DNA from 3 places in the Massilia pseudoviolaceinigra genome. Region 2 is predicted to be linked to each of the others. Evidence: predicted binding sites of a transcription regulator. Region 2 holds the regulator's gene; each other region holds the start of a gene.

What was found. The regulator FNR, encoded in region 2, switches genes on or off when oxygen is low (the NO sensors DNR and NnrR bind a similar motif). The targets are predictions, from matches to a motif close to TTGATNNNNATCAA.
Region 1: the regulator FNR is predicted to act here: its motif matches at 6,148-6,161, upstream of RBA40_RS24685 (hemerythrin domain-containing protein).
Region 3: the regulator FNR is predicted to act here: its motif matches at 2,991-3,004, upstream of RBA40_RS11920 (universal stress protein).

The regions. Positions count from the first base shown of each region.
Region 1 is NZ_JAVCWL010000029.1:44,724-52,269, forward strand. It holds gene RBA40_RS24650 (diacylglycerol kinase family protein) at 1-61, opposite strand, end outside; gene RBA40_RS24655 (linalool dehydratase/isomerase domain-containing protein) at 189-2,096, opposite strand; gene RBA40_RS24660 (DUF535 family protein) at 2,345-3,292, shown strand; gene RBA40_RS24665 (hypothetical protein) at 3,368-3,745, opposite strand; gene RBA40_RS24670 (hypothetical protein) at 3,787-3,978, opposite strand; gene RBA40_RS24675 (permease) at 4,059-5,378, opposite strand; gene RBA40_RS24680 (DUF2249 domain-containing protein) at 5,382-5,627, opposite strand; gene RBA40_RS24685 (hemerythrin domain-containing protein) at 5,624-6,088, opposite strand; gene ubiU (ubiquinone anaerobic biosynthesis protein UbiU) at 6,218-7,246, shown strand; gene ubiV (ubiquinone anaerobic biosynthesis protein UbiV) at 7,260-7,546, shown strand, end outside.
Region 2 is NZ_JAVCWL010000035.1:4,522-12,067, reverse strand. It holds gene ccoP (cytochrome-c oxidase, cbb3-type subunit III) at 1-245, shown strand, start outside; gene ccoG (cytochrome c oxidase accessory protein CcoG) at 242-1,645, shown strand; gene RBA40_RS27035 (FixH family protein) at 1,665-2,198, shown strand; gene RBA40_RS27030 (hypothetical protein) at 2,225-2,446, shown strand; gene RBA40_RS27025 (DUF4214 domain-containing protein) at 2,469-4,310, opposite strand; gene fnr (fumarate/nitrate reduction transcriptional regulator Fnr) at 4,502-5,269, opposite strand; gene RBA40_RS27015 (cation-translocating P-type ATPase) at 5,397-7,409, opposite strand.
Region 3 is NZ_JAVCWL010000010.1:111,910-119,455, forward strand. It holds partial or broken gene otnI (2-oxo-tetronate isomerase) at 1-156, shown strand, start outside; gene RBA40_RS11900 (hypothetical protein) at 304-1,158, shown strand; gene RBA40_RS11905 (hypothetical protein) at 1,177-1,620, shown strand; gene RBA40_RS11910 (TraR/DksA family transcriptional regulator) at 1,813-2,175, shown strand; gene phbB (acetoacetyl-CoA reductase) at 2,181-2,927, opposite strand; gene RBA40_RS11920 (universal stress protein) at 3,064-3,912, shown strand; gene RBA40_RS11925 (hypothetical protein) at 3,919-4,338, opposite strand; gene RBA40_RS11930 (hypothetical protein) at 4,572-5,129, opposite strand; gene RBA40_RS11935 (EAL domain-containing protein) at 5,346-7,546, shown strand, end outside.

The sequences.
Region 1 (7,546 bases), on a different contig from region 2:
TCTTGGAGCGCGCCGCCAGCGAAAAGGGCTCCGGCGTGCCGACGTTTTTGGTCTCGTTCATGGTTGGTCCGTAGGTTTGATCAAGCGCCAGTCCTGGGCCTGGCCCGGCCGCCGCGCCGCCAGTGTCAGCCACGACTTTAATCCGATTACGCCGCCGATGACAGCGGCAATGAGCACGCAGCACGCCATTATCCGCCTCCCTGGGGCTGCACGTGCAGGCTTGTGCGCCCATTGAGCGCCAAATCGAAGCGCGCCTGACCGGTGGCGTTGGCCGTGATGGGGATGCCATTGGCAAGATAATGTGCGTTCGCCTGCAGGCCACGCAAGCCGATGGCGTGGACGCCGTCGGCGTAGAGCACCGCGCGCAGGGCGTTGTGGTCGGCGTGGGCGCTGGCGACCAGGATGGCGGGGTAGGCCAGGCTGTCCAGCTGCGGTCCCGTTACCGGTTTCGGGGCGACGATCACATCGCGAAAGCCGTCGCGCGCGCCGGCACGGGCCATCAGTTCCACGCCATGGGCCCATACCGACGCCTTGCGGCGGTGGATCACGCCATCCTTGAACACACTTGGGCATTCTTTTTCCAGCGCGTCCAGGCAAGCGCTGTAGACGGCGCTGTCGCCCAGTTCCGCGGCCGCCAGGGCGGTGGCACAGTAGGCGCTGGCGCGCGAGAAGCCGTAGTTGCCGGTATCGATAGGCCAGAAGGCGCGGCGGCGCAATGCGCCACTGCGGTCGAACAGCTGTCGGCGCAGCAGCAGCCACTGGCGGCGCGCCAGGTCGGGCGCAATTACGTTGAGGAAGAAGCACGGCATCGCCAGCGGCATCACGCCGCCGATGGCCGGCAGGGCCAGGCCGGTGCGGGCCGATTTGCAGGGGACGTAGCGTCCGAAGCCGTCGAGGAACTCGGCTTCCAGGTGATGGCGGAAGTCCTGCGCGCGGGCGGCCCAGCGCTGCTCTTGATGCTGGGCGTCGAACGCCATGATGGCGCTCGCGCCGATGGTATTGCAGAGCGGGTAGACCCAATTCGGTTCGCACGCGATCAGATAGTAGGGCGAGGTGCTGTACTCGTGCTCAAGGCGCCCCACCAGCGAGGCGGCATCATGCGCGTAGCGTTTGCCCGACGGGTGGGTGAGTGTAAAACGGCCGGTTTCTGAAAAGTCGCGGCGTCCCGTGCTGGCACCGAACAGCGCCATTTGCAACGCCACGAAGCCGGTGTACATGATGTTTTCGCGCGCCACCGGGTCGGGATCGGCTCGCAGGTTGCCCCACAGGTTTTCCAGCTTCCAGTACGACCAGACCTGGTGCTGCGCCTGTTTGTCGAGCAGCGCGATCTGGGCGTCGTGCATGTAGCCGCGAAAGGCCGGCGTGAAACGCGCCTGGGTCAGCGCCACGCCGTACGCCAGGAAGTTCAGCTGATAGCGGGTGGCGGCGGTTTGAAACTGGTCGATTTTTTCGAAGCCGTTGAACTGGTCGAGCGCTTGCAGGGCGCGATCGAGCGCGAAGCGCAGGCGCTGGAGGTGTTCGAGCGACATTTCGGCTGCGCGAGCGGGGGCGATGCCGGCGTCGAAGATCAGGCCGAGGCGGCCGGTCTGGCTGGCCAGATAAGCATTGTCGAGCCGCCTTTGCCGGCGCCCCAGCGCGAACCAGGCGGCCATGGCGACCGCCGTGGCACTCATCGCCAGCGCCAGACCGGCAAAGACCATGCCGACGGTGGATTCGCGCAGCGCGCCATGGCGCATGGTGGCCGCGCCGATGGCCAGTCCCAGCCAGACCAGGGGAGGCGCAAGGATATTGCCCGTGCCGAACCAGATCATCAGCGAAAACCCAAAAGCGGCCACACCGGCGAGAGCGGCGAGCAGGTGGCCGATGCCATTCTGTGTGCAGATGTCGGCGTGGGCCAGGAAGCCGCCCCCGGGCACGATCAATCCCATGCCGAAGATGCGCAGGTTCTCCTGGTGCGACAGGAACAGGAAAGCCGATCCGGCGCCGAACAACGCCAGGTACAGAACGCACAGACGAATGATTCTTGCCTGCGTGACGGGGCCGAACAGGCGTTCATACGGCGGCAGGAGGGTAATGTCAGTGTGGTGAAAACGCATTCCTGCAGACCGGTCGGATAAAGTGGTCATTTTACTTGAAATGCTGCGTGGAAATATCGCATTGGCAGTGCATTCAGCGTGGATCAATTCCATGGAGCTATTAGCGTGCGTCTATGCTTATGTGTGCATCAGGAAATAAAATGTATTTACTACGGTTATTTTAATTTACAATAGGCAATTAGTGCGATGGTGGTGTTCGGACGACAAGCCAACTGTTGCATTGTTCAGATTGCCCTCCGGAGTGCGCAATGAATTTTCAAGAAGGCCCTCTCGCAGGGGGGCTGGAGACATTTTTCCTGACGCCGTCGATCACGTTGCGCTCGGGCGTGCCGGCCAGTTTGCCCACGTCGCAATATTGGCGTGAACGGCTCAAGCTGCATGCGCGGGCGCTATTCCACCGCCGTGTTACCGGGCAATGGCTGCGCGTACTGAACGCGCATCCGGTGTTTTGCGACCTGGTCCGCGATTCCCCCAAGCTGCTGTACAAGATTTATCGCCCCTACATGAGCAATGTGCTGTGCGCGGAAGCGCGTCTGCGCGTGCTGGCGATTCATTACGGCTTCGTATTCAGCCGCGGGCTGGGGCCGATGATCGTCGCCGCCGCGCGCGCCGGCGTGCCGCTCGGATCGGTTGAGGGGAAAACCGGCACCGTGTACGAGCTGCAGTTGCGCGCCGTGTCCACCATGGAACGCGAAGGCGAGCTGGTGCTGCAATTGTGCGAAAGTGGAACGCCGGTGTTCTCGCTGGCGTTCACGTTTGCGGAGGAGGCTGGGGCGGCGATTGTGTGTATCGGCTGCATTCAGGGGCCCAAGGGTGGCGATGGGCTTGAATCGATCCGCACAGCAACGCGCGAGTTGCACGGCGTGCGGCCCAAGCATTTACTGGTGACCCTGGTGCGGCAGCTCGGGTATGCCTTCGGTTGCGGCCGCGTGCGGCTGGTCGGGAATGCGAACCGCGTGGTGCACGGCGCGATTCGTCGCGGCAAGGTGTTGGCCGACTACGACCAGATGTGGAATGAGCTGGGCGCCGAACGTCGTGCCGATGGCGATTATGGGCTTGCGTGCGAGCCGGTGCAGGAACCCGATATGGAGCAGATCCAGTCGAAAAAGCGTTCGGAAGCGCGCAGGCGGCATGCCGTGGTGGTTGAGTTGGCCGATGCGCTGGTAGCCAGCCTCGTTTTTACCGGCCGCGCATGACATGGATCGCACGGGGGGCAGACCTCAATTGAGCAACATTTCTTAATTGAGGTCTGACCCCGGTTGTGGAGGCGCTCAAGGGCGCGCCGGGGCCGCCGGGCAGCCCGCCCAGCTGGTCCCCTTGGGGATATGTTCTCCCTTCATGACCAGGGTCAAGGGACCCAGGCGGGCGTTGTCGCCGACCTTGGCGCTGTAGAGCACGGCACTGCGGGGTCCCATCGTCACTTTGCTGCCGATCTCCACATGGTCGATCTTCATCACCCGGTCTTCATACCGGTGCGTCTGTGGGCAGGCGAAGGCGTTGAGCTCGCTGTAATCGCCAATCGACACGCAGTCGAACTCGGTAATATCGGTCGTCGGCCCGCCAGCGGCAAGCGGCATGAGGTCGAGCACGACGGTGTAGCCGACCGCGATCACCAAGGCATGCGGCGCGACAATGCGGAAAGTTTCCACCAGCGTGCGTCCGATGCGCCACAGCGCGGACGGCCGGTCGGTCAGCCATTCCGGGTAGCCGCCACCTTTTCGCGCGCCGGCAGGTGGATCGGCGGCGAGCCGAGCCAGGTGTCGCCGCTTTCCATGCGCTCGTTCTTCGGGGCATGGGTGTGCACGCCGACCAGTACCCGTTCCGGCAGGATCGTTCCATCGGGAATATAGCTGCCATTGCCGACGAAGCTCCGGTGCGACACGATTGCCGCACAGCTCTTGGCTAAGGGAAGCTTAGGTATGTGTTTATGAGGTGTTCGTCAAGGCGGTAACGCCATCCCGATCAGGACGTCGGCCATGGGGCCGTGCGCGCCGGGCCGGAGGCGACTGCGTTGCAAGCGCGCCTGAGCGCAGTCGCCAGGTTCAGCAACAGCCAGCCGGCCGACAGGCACATCGCCGCGGCCGCCGGCCGCGCCAGCAGCGCCGGCCACCAGCAGGCCGTCACCAGCAAGGCCAGGGCCGCCGCGTGCAGCCAGAACTGGCGCTGCGCGTCCTGGTCGGGGATTAGCGTTTTGATCGCCGGCACGCGCTGACCGTCGGCGGCGCGCTCCTGCAAGTCGCGCCAGAGCAGGAATGGCACGATCTTGTACAGCATGCCGTTGATGGTCGAGTAGAGGAAGCCGGCCAGCATCAGGACGCCCATCGCCATGGTGCGGCCATCGCCGGCGACCTGCGCCGCTGCCGCCCACAGTGCCGCGCAGGCCAGCATGCTGGCCATTGCGAGGCGCCAGAACAGGGTCATGGCGTCGGCCTGCGGCCGTTTGCGGCGCGCCAGCAGGCGCAGCGTGGCCAGCGCGAACAGCGCGTAGGCGGTCAGCAGCAGCGCGCTGGCAAGGGTGTCGATCCAGGCCAGGCGCGCGCGCAGCGCCGCGGCGCTCACGGTCCACACGACCAGCAGCAGAAAAATCGTCACACCCAGCACCTGCGGCAGCGGCTTGTCGTACAGGGGCGTCACCTGGAACATGGGCACGACCTGGAACGACACGCCAACGAGCAGCAATCCCGCCCAGCCGAACACGCCCCACAGCGCGTGCACGTCGGTGGCCAGCATCAGCGGCAGCAGCGCGGCCGATGCCGGCCAGGCAAAGGCGCCCGCCAGCAGCGCGCCGAGGCACACGGTGACAAGCAGACTGCCGAGGGCCAGCCTGACCGTGGCCGTCATCGGCAGGGCGCCGGGCGGCGGCATCTGCCACAAGGCCACCGTGAGTGCGCCGATCAGCCACGTAAAGCCGGGCAGCAGCAGGAGCAGCGCCAGTTGGAACAGCCATGGGCGGGTGAACAGGAAAGCGCCCGCCAACGCCGCCGTGCCACCTGCGAGCAGCGCGTGCACGCCGGGACCGAGGATGCGCGCACGCGGCAGCGTGACGCCGGCCACCACGGGCAGGATCTGGATCAGCGCGCCGGCCATGGCCATGCCCAGCGTACCAAGCGTCAGCAGGTGGGTCAGCGCCAGGGTGGAGGGCGACCAGCGCGAGGCCAGCGCCGGGGCGCCTTGCCACAGCAGCAGCGCGCCGGCCAGCAGCGCGAAGACCGGCGTGGCGAGGAAGTAGCGCAGCACCGCGCCGAGCGGCGGCGACTGTTCGAGCGAGATGGTGCGCTGCATGCGTCAGGCGTCCGGCGCGCGGCGCCAGATCCGCACTTCATATTGATAGTCGGGCAAGACGGTGGTGCTGTGGCCATAGCCGTTGTGCGCGAGGATGCGGTACAGCGGGCGAGGTTCGCGTTCGATCAGCATGCACAGGTGGTCGCTGGCCGGCAGCGTCTCGAGCGCGTCGAGCACGCGCTCGAGCGGCTCGGGTGGCTCCAGGCCGCGCACGTCGATGTGGTGGATGTGGGGCGTGCCGGCGTTCATGCGGCGCTGGCCATGTCGTCCATCGCACCGAAGGCCTGCATGGCCGCCACCAGCTTGTGGCAGCTTGGCGCCAGTACGCGTTCGATCATCGGATAGAGCACGCCTTCTTCCTTTTCGCTGTGCTGGTACAGCACAATGCCCAGGGTGTCGGCATGATCGAGGAAGGCTTCGGTGTCGCGCCCGCGCAGCGCATTGGACAGGCGCTGCACCACGCCGCGGATGCGCAGATGCTCGCTGCGCATCGATGCGGTGGGCGCGCTGGCCGCGCCAATGGCGTTCTCGAAAGCGGGGAACACGATCCGTTCCTCCATCAGCAAATGGCGTTCGAGCGCGTGGCAGAACGTGGCGAAGGCGTGTCCCGCCTCGCGCCACGAGCCCTTGCGCACGGCGTGGCGCGCGCTTGCGAACAGCGCATCGCAACGAACATGGTCGGCTTCGAGATAGCTGCCGATAGTCTCCATCGTGTTCTCCTGCTGTTTGTCCATGGGGTCATTGTCGCCGCTTCGCATGCCGAAAATCCTTGATGCAGGTCAAAGATTTCCGGCATGCCGTCGGGCTACAGTGCAGGCCCCACCTTACGACGAATGAACATGATGTCAAATACTTCCGACGGCGCCACGCCGTTTGAACTGGTGTGCCCGGCCGGCAGCCTGCCGGCACTCAAGGCGGCCGTGGACAACGGCGCCGACTGCGTCTACCTCGGCTTTCGCGACGCGACCAATGCGCGCAACTTCGCCGGCCTGAACTTCGACGAGGCCGCGATCGAACAGGGCATCGCCTACAGCCACGCGCGCGGCTGCAAGGTACTGCTGGCGCTGAACACCTATCCGCAACCGGCCGCCGGCGCGCTGTGGCGGCGCGCCATCGACCGCGCCGCCGGCGCCGGCATCGACGCCGTGATCCTGGCCGATCCGGGACTGATGCGCTACGCCGCCGAGCGCTATCCGGCGCTGCGGCTGCACCTGTCGGTGCAGGGTTCGGCCACCAACTACGAGGCCATCAACTTTTTCCACCGCCATTTCGGCATCGCGCGCGCGGTGCTGCCGCGAGTGCTGTCGGTGGCGCAGGTGGAGCAGGTGGTGCGCAACACGCCGGTCGAGATTGAGGTGTTCGGCTTCGGCAGCCTGTGCGTGATGGTCGAGGGGCGCTGCGCGCTCTCGTCGTACGCCACGGGCGAGTCGCCCAACACGCACGGCGTGTGTTCGCCGGCCAAGGCGGTGCGCTGGCAGCAGACGCCGGCCGGGCTGGAGTCGCGTCTCAACGGCGTGCTGATCGACCGCTACGCCGACGCCGAGCAGGCCAATTATCCGACTCTCTGCAAGGGCCGTTTCGACGTCGCCGGCGAACAGTTTTACGCCATCGAGGAACCGGCCAGCCTCAATACCCTGGAGCTGCTGCCGCAGCTCATTGAACTGGGCGTGAGCGCGATCAAGATCGAAGGGCGCCAGCGCAGTCCCGCGTACGTGGCGCAGGTAACGCGCGTATGGCGCGAGGCAATCGACCAGTACCGCGCCAGTCCGAAGCGCTTTTCGGCCAAGCAGGCCTGGATGGCCGATCTGAACAAGGTGGCAGAGGGGCAGCAGCATACGCTGGGCGCCTACCACCGCTCATGGAAGTAAGGGAGGCACTATGATGAAACTGGCCCTCGGTCCGGTGTTGTACTACTGGCCGCGCGATACGATGATGGCGTTCTACGAATCGGTGGCGGCAAGCGCGGTCGATATTGTCTACCTGGGCGAAACGGTTTGCTCGCGGCGCCACGAGCTGCGCCTGCCCGACTGGCTGTCGCTTGCCGCCATGCTGGCCGACGCCGGCAAGGAGGTGGTGCTGTCGACCCAGGCGCTGCTCGAATCGGGCAGCGACCTGACCAACCTGCGCAAGCTGACATCGAACGGCCGCTTCGCGGTCGAAGCGAACGA
Region 2 (7,546 bases):
GCGCCGGCGGCGTCGGCAACCAGGCACTGGGCGCGCCCAACCTGTCCGACAAGGTCTGGCTGTACGGCGGCAGCGCCGAGACGATCATGGAAACGATCCGCAAGGGCCGTACCAACACCATGCCGTCGTTCCACGAGTTCCTGGGCGAATCCAAGGTCCACGTGCTGGCCGCCTATGTATGGAGCCTGTCCAACGATGCGGCGCCGGCCAGCCTGGCGGCGGCGCCCGGGGTGGCGCAAAAATGACGCAGGCCACCACCAGGCCGGTTGTGATCCGGATGTACGCCGCGCGCGAGGAAATCTATCCGCGCGAAGCAAAGGGACGCTATGCCAGCTCGCGCTGGGCGTGCGTGTGGATCACCCAGCTGGTGTTCTATGGCTTGCCGTGGCTGAACTGGAATGGCCGCCAGGCCATCCTGTTCGACCTCGGCGCGCGCAAGTTCTACATCTTCGGCATGGTGTTGTGGCCGCAGGACTTCATCTACCTGGCGGCGCTGCTGATCATCGCCGCCTACCTGCTGTTTCTCGTCACCGCTATCGCGGGGCGGGTGTGGTGCGGCTTTGCCTGTCCGCAGACGGTCTACACCGAAATCTTCATGTGGATCGAGCGCAAAATCGAAGGCGCGCGCAGCGCCCGCATCCGCCTCGACCGCCAGCCCTGGAGCGCCGACAAGCTGGCACGCAAAACCGCCAAGCACCTGGCATGGGGCGTGGTGGCGCTGTTTACCGGCTTCAGTTTCGTGGCTTATTTCGCCCCGGTGCGCTCGCTGCTGTCGAATATCGGCGCCTTTGCGCTGGGACCGTGGGAATGGTTCTGGATCGGCTTCTACGCGTTCGCCACCTACGGCAATGCCGGCTGGCTGCGCGAGCAGGTGTGCAAATATATGTGCCCGTACGCGCGCTTCCAGAGCGCCATGTTCGACAAGGACACCCTGATCGTCACCTACGACCAGGAACGGGGCGAGCCGCGCGGCGCGCTCAATCCCAGGGCCACGGCGGAAGAAGCCAAGAAGAAGGGCGACTGCATCGACTGCAATATGTGCGTGCAGGTGTGCCCGACCGGGATCGACATCCGCAAGGGCTTGCAGTACGAATGCATCGGCTGCGCCGCCTGCGTGGACGCCTGCAACGGCGTGATGGACAAGATCGACCTGCCGCGCGGGCTGATTCGCTACTCGACCGACAACGCCATGGACAACAAGTGGTCGGCCAGGCGCATCGGCCAGCGCATTGTGCGTACCCGGGTGCTGATCTACACCGCGCTGCTGGCGCTGATCGTGGCCGGTTTCGGCACCGCGCTGGCGCTGCGCACGCCGCTCAAGCTCGACGTGATCCGCGACCGCGGCTCGATGGGGCGCGAAGTGGGCGACGGCATGATCGAAAACGTGTACCGCCTGCAGATCATGAATACCGCCGAAACCGGGCATACCTTCCGCATCAAGGTGTCGGGCATCGATTCGGTGCGCCTGGCCACGACCGACCAGGCCGTGCTCGATGGCGCCAGCACGCGCGCGGTACCGGTGCGGGTGCAGGTCGAGCGCAGCGCGGCGGCGCGCGGCTCGAACCACATCGAGTTCGAACTGACGGCGGTGGACGACCCGTCGCTCAGCGTGCGCGAAAAAGCCGTGTTCATCGCGCCAAAATAAAGCAAACAAGGAGACCCGCATGCAAACCGCCTCACCTCTGACTCCCTCCATCGGCCCGTGGTACAAGCACCGCTGGCCATGGCTCCTGATGCTCGGTCCCGCCATCGTGGTGGTGGCCGGCGTGAACCTCGGTTTCGTCGCCTACCGCGGCCAGGATGCGATGGTGGTCGACGACTACTACAAGAAGGGCAAGGCGATCAACCAGGACTTGCGGCGCGACCGCGTGGCCAGCGCCATGCGCCTGGCGTTCGACGCGCGCTATGATCCGGCCACGGAAAAGCTGGCCGGTACCCTGAGCAGCGGCGCACTGGCCTTGAGCGCGCCGTTCAGCATCCACCTGGCGCATGCCACCTTGCCGCAGAAAGACCGCAAGCTGGACGTGATTCCGGATGCGGCGGGGCGTTTTTCGGTGGCGCTGCCGCTGCTGGAACGGGCGCGCTGGCAGGTGGTGGTCGAGGGCGGCAAGCGTGACTGGCGCCTGGCCGCGGCCTGGCACTGGCCGCGCGAGCAGGCGCTGGCGATCAAGGCCGACGCTGCGGACCTTGCTCACTGACCGGGGGAGGGCAGATGCGACTTGCGATGAAAGTGTTGTGGCCCGCCTTCCTGGCGGCGATGCTGGCCGAAGGCTGCTTTTTTGCGCTGTTCGATCCGCGCGAGGCGCTGCATGTGGGCGACATCACGCTCTCGCCGATGGCGGCGTACACCATCGGCTTTTTCTTCTTCTGGACCTTTTGCGCGCTGGCCAGCGTGCTGACCTACTACCTGGTCGTCGTGCCGGACGATCCTCATCCGCCGTTCTAGGCGCGCGCCATCGGCCGTGCGGTCAGAACCAGGCTGGCGCCGCGGCGTCGTGCAGGCCCACCAGCGCCGCATAGGCGCCGTCGGCCGGCACCTCCATCATGCTCTTGACCGGCCCTGCTTGCAGAGCGCCGACGACGGCGGTCACGCTCTCCTGGTAAGAGATGACGTTGGTGTCGGCGGTAACGCCCTTGAGCAGCTCGCGCACGGCGTTCACCGCACTGGTGCCGGCATACGCGCCAGCCTTGTCTGCAGCGTCCAGCGCAAACGTAAAGTTGGTCGCCACGTCGACCTTCGCGGTGACCAGCGCCGCATCCTGCAAACCGGCCGGCGTTTTGTTGGCCATCGCGCCGGCGGTGATTGCGAGCGATGCATTGGCGCGCGTGAGGGCGCCGGAATCAATGGCCTGGGTCCAGTAATCGAGCCCGGCCTGCAACGGCGCGCGGTCAAACACGTTCTGGAAAATGGCTTTGACGAAGGCCGCGTTGTCGCCGCCGTACAGCGCTGTCGATTCGGCGCTTGAGCCGAACGAATCGATCAGCGTGCGCAATGGCGCACTGCCGACGTAGGCCGCATTCAACCCTTCGATCGTCTGCGGCGCTTTCAGCTCGACCAGGCGTTGCTGGAAGCTGGCCAGGCCCGCCACGTCGGCCGCGCGGCCGAAATAGCTGTAGTACAGCGACTGGGTCAGGCCAGCGTACTCCAACGCGGTGCTGTGGTTGGCGAAGGTGGCGCGCTCCACGTCGAACAGGATATCGCTGCCCTCGGCGCCCGTGGTGTCGACGATCATGTAATGGCCATGGTTCGAGATGATGCGGAAGCCGGAAACTTTGCCGTGGAACAGTGCGGTGTCGTTGCCAGCTTCGCCAGCGAGGATGTCGTCGCCGCCGCCACCGTACAGGGAGTCATTGCCGTGTCCCGCCACCAGCGAATCGGTACCGCCGTAGCCCGCCAACTGGTCATCGCCCAGGTCGACCTTGATGTAATTCGGGGCATTGTCGCCACGGATATCGTTGCCGTCGGCGGAATCCCTCATGTACTGCGAATAGCCGGGCAGGTCGGCGAGGCTGACGGTAATGTCGGTAAACCGGATGAACTCGATGCCGCTGAATTTGATTTGCGGATGGGACGACAGCGTATTCCAGTTGTAATGCCACTGTTCCGTGCTGTGGAAGCCGGCGGCGACGGCGTTGATGCGTACACCGCCGCTCGACACCGGCAGTACCAGGGTATCGATGCCACTGCCGCCGTCGACGATGGCACGCTCGCCCGCCACGAAGCCGACCGACATCACATCGTTGCCGGCGCCGCCGCACAGCTTGTTGTCGATGTTGGGCAAGCTGGAGGTGATGCTGTCGTTGCCATCGCCACCCAGGTAGCCGTCGGCGCCGCCGCCCGAGGCACGTTGGACATGGACATCGTTGCCGGCCGTGCCGTGGGCCTGGTCGTCGATGCGCACGGTCAGGTCCACGCGGCCAAGCAAGGTCGACGGATAGCCAGCAGCCTTGATGTAGATCCGTCCCGTTTGCTCGGCCAGAAAGCCCATGCGCGCGGTATTGAGGCCAGTGGTGTGGGTGCCTTCCTTCTCGTTGATCGGAAAGCCGTCGGCGTCGTACAGGAACAGCCACGGCCCCAATGCCGCGCTGATTTCAAAGTCGACCAGTTGGCCGGCCACCACGTCGAGGGCATAGGTGCCGCCGCTGGTCAGGAGCGTCCTGTCCCACGCGGGCGCGGTTCCCGCCGAAGTGCCGGTCCCGGGGACGTCGCTGAAAGCGGCGAGTACCTGCCGATCCGCCTTGATGAGATCCTCCGGCGCCAAACGGTGGCTGTGGTGCACCTGAGAAGTGAATGGGACGTAAATGGACATGGGCTCTACTTGCGGAAATTGATAATGAGATGGATGCATCCGTGGCGACGGCTACGCACCATGGCGGCGCCGCCTGCCGCTCCATCGCGCCGACGCGAGGGACGTGGCAAAGCCGGCGATTAAGCCTTGGTAATTGCCGTAAGTACACCGTTATAAGCAGGTGGAAATGAAGTTGCCCGCAGCGCCTTGGTTTATGCCATTGGGCTGCACTGCTCGGTGCCGGCGGCGAGCGCCTTGAGCATGGCCGGATCGAGCAGGGTCATTTCGCGCTTGTCGACACCGATCCAGCCCTGTTTCTTGAAGCGCGACAGCAGGCGGCTGATGCTTTCGATGGTCAGGCCGAGGTAGTTGCCGATATCCTCGCGCGACATGCGCAGCTGGAAACTGGTGGCCGAGTAGCCGCGCGCCGCGTAGCGTGCGGACAGGTTGACCAGGAACACCGCAAAGCGCTGCTCGGCTCGCATATTTCCCAGCAATAGCATGACATTTTGCTCGCGCGTGATTTCCTGGCTCATGATGCGGTGGAAATGGCGCAGCAGGGTGGGCACCTCGCCGAACAGTTCTTCCAGGCGCTCGAACGGGATCTCGCACACTTCGCTGTCCTCGAGCGCGACCGCGTCGCAATGGTGGCGGTCGGCGCTGATGGCATCCATGCCCAGCAGTTCGCCAGCCATCTGGAAACCCGTGATCTGCTGCTCGCCGCCGGCATTGACCTGGTAGGTCTTGAAGTGGCCGTAGCGGATCGCGTACAGATTGCGGAACGGTTCGTCCATCTGGTACAGGCGCTCATCGCGCAACAGGCGGCGGCGCTTGCCGATAATGCTGTCGAGACGGGTAATGTCGTCTTCATCGAGTCCCATCGGCAGGCAAAGCTGGTGCATGCTGCATCCCGCGCAGCTGGCCTTGAGCGCGGCGACGTTCAGCATGGCTGCGGGAACGAATGGAAGTGGCTGGGGCATAGGGGACTGACGTTTTGTGGCTTGATCCGTATGATACTCCAGTGGAACCTTGGCGCACAGGGCAATAGCGGTGCAGTTGCGGCATTTTCCCCAGTACAGATGGCAGAATGTCCACGGCGGCGTTGCATTATCTGCGCAGGCGTTGTGCAAGTCTCAACAGTGCTGGCCAAAGGACAAGGGATAGCCCGATGGCGGCGGCCGTTACCAGTTGCGCGGCACTTAATGGCGTGAAATGAAACACGGCCGCCAGCGCGGGCACGCAGGTGACGACGAGCAGGGCGGCGAGCGCGCCTGCGGCGATCATCCACCGCACCCGGTTCGGCCGGCGCTGCGCACCGTGTGCGAACATCAGTGCCAGGTTGGCGCCGACCAGCGCGCTGAAGGCAAAAGCGCGCGCCGCATCCGGCGCCAGCGCCGCCGACGCCCACAGCCACGCGGCGATGACGTGAGCCAGCGCCAGGGCGCCGTGCAGGCCCGCGCGCAGCAGGCCGGCGGCGCCGATGAGGGGCGCGTCGGGCCGGCGCGGCGGCTTGCGCATGCTGTCCGGATCGGGCGCATCGTTTTCGAAGGCGAGCGTGCAGGCCGGATCGATCATCAGTTCGAGGAACACGATATGCATCGGCAGCAGCACCACCGGCCAGCCGAACAGCACCGGCAGCAGCGCCATGCCGGCAATGCAGGCGTGGACCGACACCAGGTAACCCACCGCGCGCTGCATGCCGGCGAAAATCTGGCGCCCGGCGCGCAGCGCGGGTGCGTCGTTGACGCGGTCGCCGGTCATGCCGACGATGGCCCCGCCGGCCTTGAGCGCCTGCACGATGCGCAGCTTTTGCTCCGGCGCGATGCGCGCACACACCGTCACGTCGCCTATGAGGGCGCGCAGTTCGCGCGCCTTCCTCGCCGCCAGCGCGTCACCGGTCAGCAGCGCGCCCTCGGCCAGGCCGGCATGGCGCGCGATGGCTTGCGCGGTCGATGGATAGTCGCCCGTGATCATCACCACGCGGATGCCGGCCGCGCGCAGGGCCTGCACAGCGTCCGGAATGCCGGCGCGCAGCGGATCGGCCAGGGCGACCAGTCCGAGCAAGGTAAAGCCCAGGCGCGCCGGATGCGGCGGCCACTGCGCGCCATCCCAGCCGGCGCGCGCCACGGCCAGCACGCGCAGGCCGTCGCGCGCCATGTCGTCGGCCGTGGCCATCAAGGCCGCCTTGCCACGGGCGTCGAGGCGGCACATGGCGGCGATGGCTTCGGGCGCGCCCTTGGCCGCCACCGTGCAGGTCTCGGAGCCCGGGGCGCGCCAGGCCTGCAGCATGGCGCGCAGGGCCGGGCGCGGCGCCTCTTCGCGCACCAGGCGCCAGTCCGGGTGCAGCTGGTTTGACGCGGCCAATTCGCCCCGGGCCAGCCGCACCAATGCCTGTTCCAGCACGCGCTCGCGCGCCAGGCGCCACGCGCCCAGGGCCGGGAACACCACCAGCACGACGGCAAATTCTTCCGGTACCATCGCCATGGCCAGCACGATTCCGGCCAGGACGCCCTGCAGCCACTGGCCGCCGCGCAAGCCATGCAACAGCACCAGCGTCACGCTCAGGGCCAGTCCCAGCACCGCAAACAGTACGGTCAGGCGGCGTGTCTGGCGCTGCAGCGGCGGCGCTTCGGGCGCGAGCTGGCGCAGGGAAGCGCCGATGGCCCCGATGTGGCTGTGCGCGCCGGTGGCCGTGACGATCGCCGTGGCGTGGCCCGCAACGACCAGCGTGCCGGAAAACAGGCAGGCGCCGGCTTCGCCGTCGGCGCCGGCGGCCTTGTCCAGCGCCAGCGGTTCGCCGGTCAGCAGCGACTCGTCGACCCGCAATGCGTGGCCGCCCAGCAGGCGCGCATCGGCCGGCACGCGGTCGCCTTCGGCCACGATGATCAGATCGCCGCGCACGAGTGCCCGGCTGTCCAGGTGGCGACTGTGACCGTCGCGCACGACCAGCGCGCGCGGGCTGCCCAGCTCGCGCAGGGCGTCCAGCGCCCGTTCGGTCTTGTCTTGCTGATACAGGGACAGGCCCACGGTCAGGGCAGCCGTGGCCAGCAGGAACAGGCCTTCGTGCAGCTCGCCCAGCACCAGGTACAGCGCGGCGGCGCCGAGCAGCAGCAGGAACATGGGTTCGCGCGCGCTATCCCATGCCAGCTTGAGAAGGCCGGGGCGGGAGGCGGCCGGCAGCGCGTTGGGCCGTCCGCGGCCAGGCGGCGTGCGGCTTCGGCTTCGCTCAGGCCGCCATGGATGGCCGCCTCGTGCGC
Region 3 (7,546 bases), on a different contig from region 2:
AACCCCGGCCGCCACGAACCGGGCACGGGCGAAATCAATTACCGCTACCTGTTCGCCCTGCTGGACGAACTCGGGTACGACGGCTGGGTCGGCTGCGAGTATCATCCGCGCGGCGACACCATCGCCGGTCTGAATTGGCGTAGCGCATTACGTTAATCCATGGCAAAATAGACAACTTGATCGACGGCATATTTCGCGAGTAGAAACATCAGCGAAGTTTGACTTACAGCAAACTGCATTCAAATCATCGGCGCAAGAATGGGAACTTCTGGCAAGCCCTTCCGTGCGCGCCTGAAAGGATTTATGAACCCGCTTCGCACCTTGAGCACGTCCGCCCTCCTCGCCGCCAGCCTGTTGCTGGGCGGCTGCGTCAGCAACCAGGTCAATCTGGAAGAGGTGCGCGAATTCGCCAACGCCTCGGCCCGCCTGGGTGGCTACGCTGAACTGTCCACGCGCTACCGCGACACCTATCTGCGCGAGCAGCCCTACCTGCCGGCCGCGGCCGAGAAAGTCGCCAGGGAAAACGATGCCAAGCGGCACGCCGCCTACAACGATTTCGTGACGATCCAGAAAGCCGTGGTGCTGTACATGCAGACCCTGAGCGCGCTGGCCGGCGAGGGCCGCTACGATTTCACGCCCCAGATCGACACCATGGGCGCGGGCCTGACCGGGCTGGCTGAAACCACCCTCGGCCAGAAACAGGTGAGCGCCTACACGGGCCTGGCGCGCCTGCTGACGCGCGCGGTCACCTCGCACTATCAGAAAGAAAGCGTCGAGACCATGGTGCGCGAAGGCGACGCCGACGTACGCGTGCTGCTCGAAGCGATGATCACCCTGACCGATGTGTACGCGGCGGCCAACGAGAACGAAAAGAAAACCGTGCTCGGCTTTTTCGAGGTAGCCCTGCCGCTGGCCGACCGGCCCCAGGACCGCCTGCTGTACACCCTGGCGCGCGCCCATGTGCAGGGCAAGACCAGCGAGTACCGCATGATCGACAAGCGCTTCGAGCTGGCGCGCCAGGGCTTGACCAAGGTCGCGCAGGGGCACCAGAAACTGCGCGAGAACCTCGCCACGATGTCCTCGTCCGAGATGCGCCAGATGCTGACCGCTTACGTGCGCGACCTGCGCATGATCCGTGCCGGCCTGGCAGCCGACTAAACCGACCCGAGGTGTGCTATGAAAACAGATCAAGACGGACTGGCCAGTGTGGCAGACATCATGGCGCTGGCCGCGCAATTGTCGGCCTGCGCCGCCGCCATGCATGAGCGCGCGCTGGTTGCCATCCGCACGCCGCCCGACGCCAAGCTGAGCCAGGAGGAACGCGACCATGCCTTCGCCCTGCTCGACGAAGAACTGGTGCTGCGCCAGCACGTGCATGCGCTGTACCTGGACGCCGCCCGCGCCGTGCTCAAGGGCCTGGGCCAGCCGCAGCAGCATGTGCTGGCGCTGACCGCCGACGCGACCGAAAAAATCCGCAAGATCACCGCGATCGCCAATGTCACCGGACTGGTCGCGTCCGTGGTGGCACTGGCCGGCGCGGCGGCCAGCGGCGTGCCCGGCACGGTCTCGCTCGCGCTCAAGAATGTGCAAGACCATATCAAGGCGGTCAAGGGGCAGTAGCCCAACCCGTGTAACGGACCCGTGTAACGGACCCGTGTAACAGACCCGTGTAACGGACGCGCGAAGGCGGCACGCTGCGTGCGCGTGCGCGGGTATTCAGCGCCGCGCGAACGCGCTACACTCGATATCAGCACGCGCGCGTCCAGGTGCAGTGACGCGGCCGTGCCAACATTCACTTTCCCGAGCGTCATCATGAATGGACTGGAACCAGGGCAGCTTGCGCTCCTCAAAGCCGTCCTCGAACAGCGGCTGGCCGACCTGGCGCGCCACGATGGGGCCGAGGTGCTGTCCGGCCCGCGCGACCTGGCGGTGCAGGAGGTCGAAACCTCGCCCGCCGACAAGGCTACCGTGCGCCTGCTCAACGACCTGGCGCTGGAAGCGGCCGGCCACCACGTGGCGCAACTGCGCACGCTGCGCCAGGCGCTGGCGCGCATCGAGGATGGCAGCTACGGCGAGTGCGAGGAATGCGGCAGTCCGATCGGCTTTTCGCGCCTGCAGGCGCGCCCGGAAGCGCGGCTCTGCATTGCCTGCCAGACCCGCGCCGAGAAGCGCTGACGCGCTCAGACCATGTGCTGCCCGCCGTTGATGGCGATATTGGCGCCCGTCACGAAGGCCGCCTCTTCCGATGACAGATAGGCGACCAGGCCCGCCACTTCCTCCGGTTCGCCCAGCCGTCCCACGGGAATTTGCGGCAGGATGCGGCTCGTCATCACCTCGTCCGGCACCCCGGTGACCATCTTGGTGCGCAGGTAGCCGGGCGAGACGGTGTTGACGGTGACGCTATGGCGCGCCATTTCCAGCGCCAGCGCCTTGGTGAAACCGTGCATCGCGGCCTTGGCCGCGGAATAGTTGGTCTGACCGAAGGCGCCCTTTTGCCCGTTAACCGAGGAAATATTGATGATGCGGCCCCAGCCCTGGGCAATCATCGGCTCGATCACCTGCTTGGACAGGTTGAAGACGCTGTCGAGATTGGTGCGCATGACCTCGAGCCAGTCGTCATGATGCATCTTGGCCAGAGTGCGGTCGCGTGTGATGCCGGCATTATTGACCAGCACATCCAGGCGCCCCTGTTCGGACAAGAGTTTTTGCACCATCCATTCACTGTCGGCAAAGTCGCCCACGTCGGCCTTGTAAGCGGTGAAGCGATAGCCTTCATCGCGCTGCGCCGCCAGCCAGCCCTCAGGCGAACTGTTGTTTGGCGAATAGGTCGCCGCCACGCTGAAGCCGGCCCGATGCAGGCGCTGGCAAATTGCTGTTCCCAAACCTCCCATGCCCCCGGTTACGAGAGCCACTCTTTTGATTTCCATCATGCTTTCCTGTCATCGTGGTGAAGTCCGAGCCCAAGTCTAGGGCGCTTACCGTGCGCAACATTGAGCAATATCAAAGCTTTGGGAAAGATGGTTTAAGATGATGGATATCAAGTCCATCGAGACAGGAGCATTCATGGGGTATCAGACCATCCTCGTCCACGTTGACGACAGTCCGTCCGCGTACGCGCGCATCGGCGTGGCGATCGCGCTGGCAAACAGTGGCGGCGGCCACCTCATCGGCATGGCCCCGACCGGGGTCGCGCGCACCCTTCTTCCCAGCCTGCCGCCCGGCCAGAGCGACCCCACCCTGTCGCTGCACCTGGGTTTCCTACGCGAGCAGGCGCAGCAAGCGCTGGCCGCCTTCACCCAGCGTTGCGAGGCGGCCGCGGTGGCGTCGCACGAGGCGCGCGTGATCGACGATGACGCCGGCGGCGGCCTGTGCCTGCATGGCCGGGTGGCCGACGTGATCGTACTGAGCCAGTCCGATCCGGACCAAGGCGGGCCCGGCCTGCTGGCCGACCTGCCCGCCTATGTGGTACTGCACTCCGGCAAGCCGGTGCTGATGGTGCCGTTTACGGGCGAGCGCGTCAGCGTCGGGCAGCGCGTGCTGGTGTCGTGGGATGCCAGCCGCGAGGCGGCGTGCGCGCTGCAACTGGCGCTGCCGCTGCTGCGCCAGGCGGTCGCGGTCGACCTGGCGGTGTTCGATACCGGCCCCGCCAGCCACACGGCGGCCGACGCGCGCGCGGCCGATCCGCGTCCGTGGCTGGCCCGGCATGGCGTGCATGCCAATTTCGCGGTGCACGCGCTGGCGCACAAGCGCCAGCAAGTGGGCGAAGCGCTGCTGGCGCTGGCCGCCCGGAAAAATGCCGACCTGCTGGTGATGGGCGCCTACGGCCACTCGCGCGTGCGCGAAACCATCCTGGGCGGGGTCACGCGCACCTTGTTCGAGTCGATGAGCGTGCCGGTGCTGATGGCGCACTAAGCCGCGTCAGTGCCAGTCGAGTTCGCGGATGCGCGAGACCTGGCGCCGCACCATGAGCGACCATAGCTGCTGCGCCAGGGTCAGGTCGGCGCTCATGCGGCGCGGTGGCGCCAGCGCCAGTTCGCAGTCGCGGTCGGACCATTCCTCGAAGCGGATGGCGCCCCCGCGGCTTACCTCGATCACATACATCAAACCGTCGTCGTAACCGAAGCGCAGGGCCGCGCTGGCCGGTTCGGGGGCAGACTCGGGCGGACCGTTGCCCTTGGCCCCGGCCTTGGCCTCGGCCTCGGCCTTGGCCTTGGACCTGCCCCGGGTCTTGCGCGGCGCTGCGTACAGCTCGGCCAGAACGGCCGTCAGCTGCGTCTCGGTGGGCGCGGCGATGTCGCGTCCGTCCATGCTCGTCAGGGTGAGCCAGGCTTGGTTCATGGTCGCGTCCTCCCGTCGGCACGCAGCCACCGGCGCGGATGCGCTGGCTGGACTGGTACATGGATGCACTATGTAAAGAGCATAATACCGAAAAACCCCGCGTTGGGAAGCGCTATCTGAACGCTGTTGCAGGCAGCATGAAAGGTAAACAAAATGCAAACGCGCCGCCGGGCACGAAGGCCGGGCGGCGCGCTTCCCGTCGGCGATGAACCGACAGCGGCGTCAGGCGCTGCTTACTGCACCAGCACCGGCAAGCTGAGCGGATCGAAATCGGTCCAGTCGCCACCTTCGATGGTGCCCTTGGCGCGCTCGATATGGTGCGAACCGAGCTTGCGAAGCACGTCGATGGCGCGCGCTTCCTGGTCCGGCTGGTCGGCCGCCACGGCGATCAGCATGCCGGACTGGCGCGGTTCGTAACGGTTTTCATTGCTACCCTCTTCCTTCTCGCCGGCATCCTTCATTTTAGACAGGCTGAACAGCGAGCCGACGTGCGCGCCGACCAGGCCGCCCACGATCGGACCGGCCGGACCGGTGACAAAGGCGGTGGCCGCGCCCACGGCCACGCCGACGGCGCCACCGGTGGCCGCGCCTTGCAGCACGCCTTCCGGGGTTTCCTTGGCGCCCGGAGACTGGAGATGATCGCCGCCGATCGGGGTCTGGTCATGCTGACCCGGCTGGTTCAGGAAAAAGGCGGAAATGCGATCTTCGGAAAATCCGGCGCGCACCAGCTCGCGGCGCGCGTGATCGATCTCGTCCTGAAGTTGAAAATGACCTGCAACGATGGTAGACATGCTGTACTCCTCCTGCATTAATGATGGTGCCAGCATGCCCCAGTGCGTCCCTTTCCTCTGTACGCAAACGCACCTAAGGCCGGGGCGCAACAAAAAGAAATCTTTCCCTCCCGTTCGGTAAATATTTCTCCGTATAATATAAATCGACGGTACGGCGGCTTGGTTCGCCTGCCTGGCAAGACCCAGCACGCTCGCAATCTTTATTGAAAGACGCTGATGGAATTGGACACTGCGCATCCCTTACGATCGAGTCCCGCCGCCGCCGCGGTCCTGTCCGCGTGTACGAACGGCGTGCTGCTGGTCGATGCCAGCGTCGCCGGCTTTCCCATCCTCGATGTCAACCCCGCCTTTTGCCAACTCAGCGGCCGCACGCCGGAGCAACTGATCGGCACCAGCGCCATCGTGCTTGGCAGCGCCGAAGATAGCGAGCCTGGCGGACCCTTCGGCGCGGCGCTGGCGCAAGTGGCCGCCGGCGGCGCCAGCGCATCGCTGCTGCTGCGCGTGGGCGGCGCCAGCGGCAGTGCTCCCTGGTGCCGGTGGACCATCAGCGCGGTGCCGGGCGAAGGTGAAGGCGCCACCCCGCGCCAGCTGGTCTGCATTGCCGAGAACGTCAGCGAGCTGCACGAACAGCAAGCCCTGCTGGCCCATCTGTCCACCCACGACGCCCTCACCGGCCTGGCCAACCGCAGCCTGTTCAACGAGCGCCTGCATGCGGCCATGGCGCGCGCCCGGCAGCACGCGGACGGGGTGGCCGTGCTGTGCCTGGCGCTGGACGGCTTTAACCTGATCAACGAAAGCCTCGGCTACGTGGCCGGCGACCAGTTGCTGATCAGCGTGGCCATGCGCATCCAGGGCTGCATGCGCCCGCAGGACACCTTGTCCCGCCACGGCGGCAACGAGTTCGTCCTGGTGCTCGATGAGATCGAGAGTACCGCGCAGGTGCAGGCCGTGTGCGAGCACATCGTGCGCGTGATCGGCGCACCCTTCCCCGTGATCGGCCAGAGCCTGCACGCCGGCTGCAGCATCGGCATTGCGCGCTACCCGCAGGACGCGGACGATGGCGTGACCCTGCTGCGCTACGCCGACATGGCGCTCACCCATGCGCTCGGCCTGGGCGGCAACCAGCTGCAGTTTTTCACGCCCGAGATGAACCAGCGCACCGCCGAGCGGGCCCAGATGGAAGCGGCCCTGCGCGTTGCCCTCATCGAAGGCCAGCTGCAGCTGCAGTACCAGCCGGTGGCCGACCTGCAGCTGGGCGCCATCTGCGCGCTGGAGGCACTGGTGCGCTGGCAACACCCGGTGATGGGCCTCATTCCGGCCGGGCGCTTCATCCCGCTGGCCGAAGCGGCCGGCCTGACCACCGCGCTCGGCTACTGGAGCCTGCGCCGCGCCATGGAAGACATGCTGGCCTGGCGCACGGCCGGCCTGGCGCCGGTGCGGGTGGCGATCAACATCTCGCCCAAGCAGTTCCGCGACGCCGCCCTGCCCCAGGCGGTGGCCGACGCGCTGGCGCAGTCGGGCATCGCGCCATCCCAGCTGTCGCTGGAAATCACCGAGGCGGCCCTGATGCAGGACCTGCACGCCAGCGACGCCACCCTGGCCCAGTTAAAGGCGCTCGGCATCGGCCTGACCCTGGACGACTTCGGCACCGGCTACTCCTCGCTCAACCACCTCAAGCGCTTCCCGCTCGACCTGGTCAAGATCGACTGCGGCCTGACCGGCAATATCGTCACCGGCGCCGACGATGCCGCCCTGGTCAAGACCATCATTTCGATGGCGCACCACCTGGGCATCGAAGTGGCGGCCGAGGGGGTGGAAACGGAAGCCCAGTGCGACTTCTTGCGGCGCAATATGTGCGACCAGATCCAGGGCTATTTTCTGGCCAAGCCGTGCGACCGCGAGGAAGTGGCCGGCATGCTGGCTGCGCGCCATGCGGTCCCGCCGCATCTGCTGCGCATCCAGAAGCAGCCGCGCACCCTGCTGCTGGTGGACGACGAGCAAAACATCGTCTCGGCCCTGAAGCGCCTGCTGCGGCGCGACGGTTACCAGATCCTGTCGGCCAACAGCGGCCAGGAAGGGCTCGACGTGCTGGCCGCCAACGCGGTCGACGTGATCGTGTCGGACCAGCGCATGCCGGGCATGATCGGCGCCGACTTCCTGCGCGCGGCCAAGGGACTGTATCCGGACACGATCCGCATCATGTTGTCGGGCTACACCGAACTGCAATCGGTGACCGATGCCGTCAACGAGGGCGCGATCTTCAAGTTCCTCACCAAGCCCTGGGACGACGAGCAGCTGCGCGGCCACATCGCCGAAGCGTTCCGGCTCAAGGAAATCGCCGACGACAACGAACGCCTGAACCTGGAGCTGCGCACCGCCAACCACGAGCTGGCGGCGGCCAACCGGCGCATGGAAGA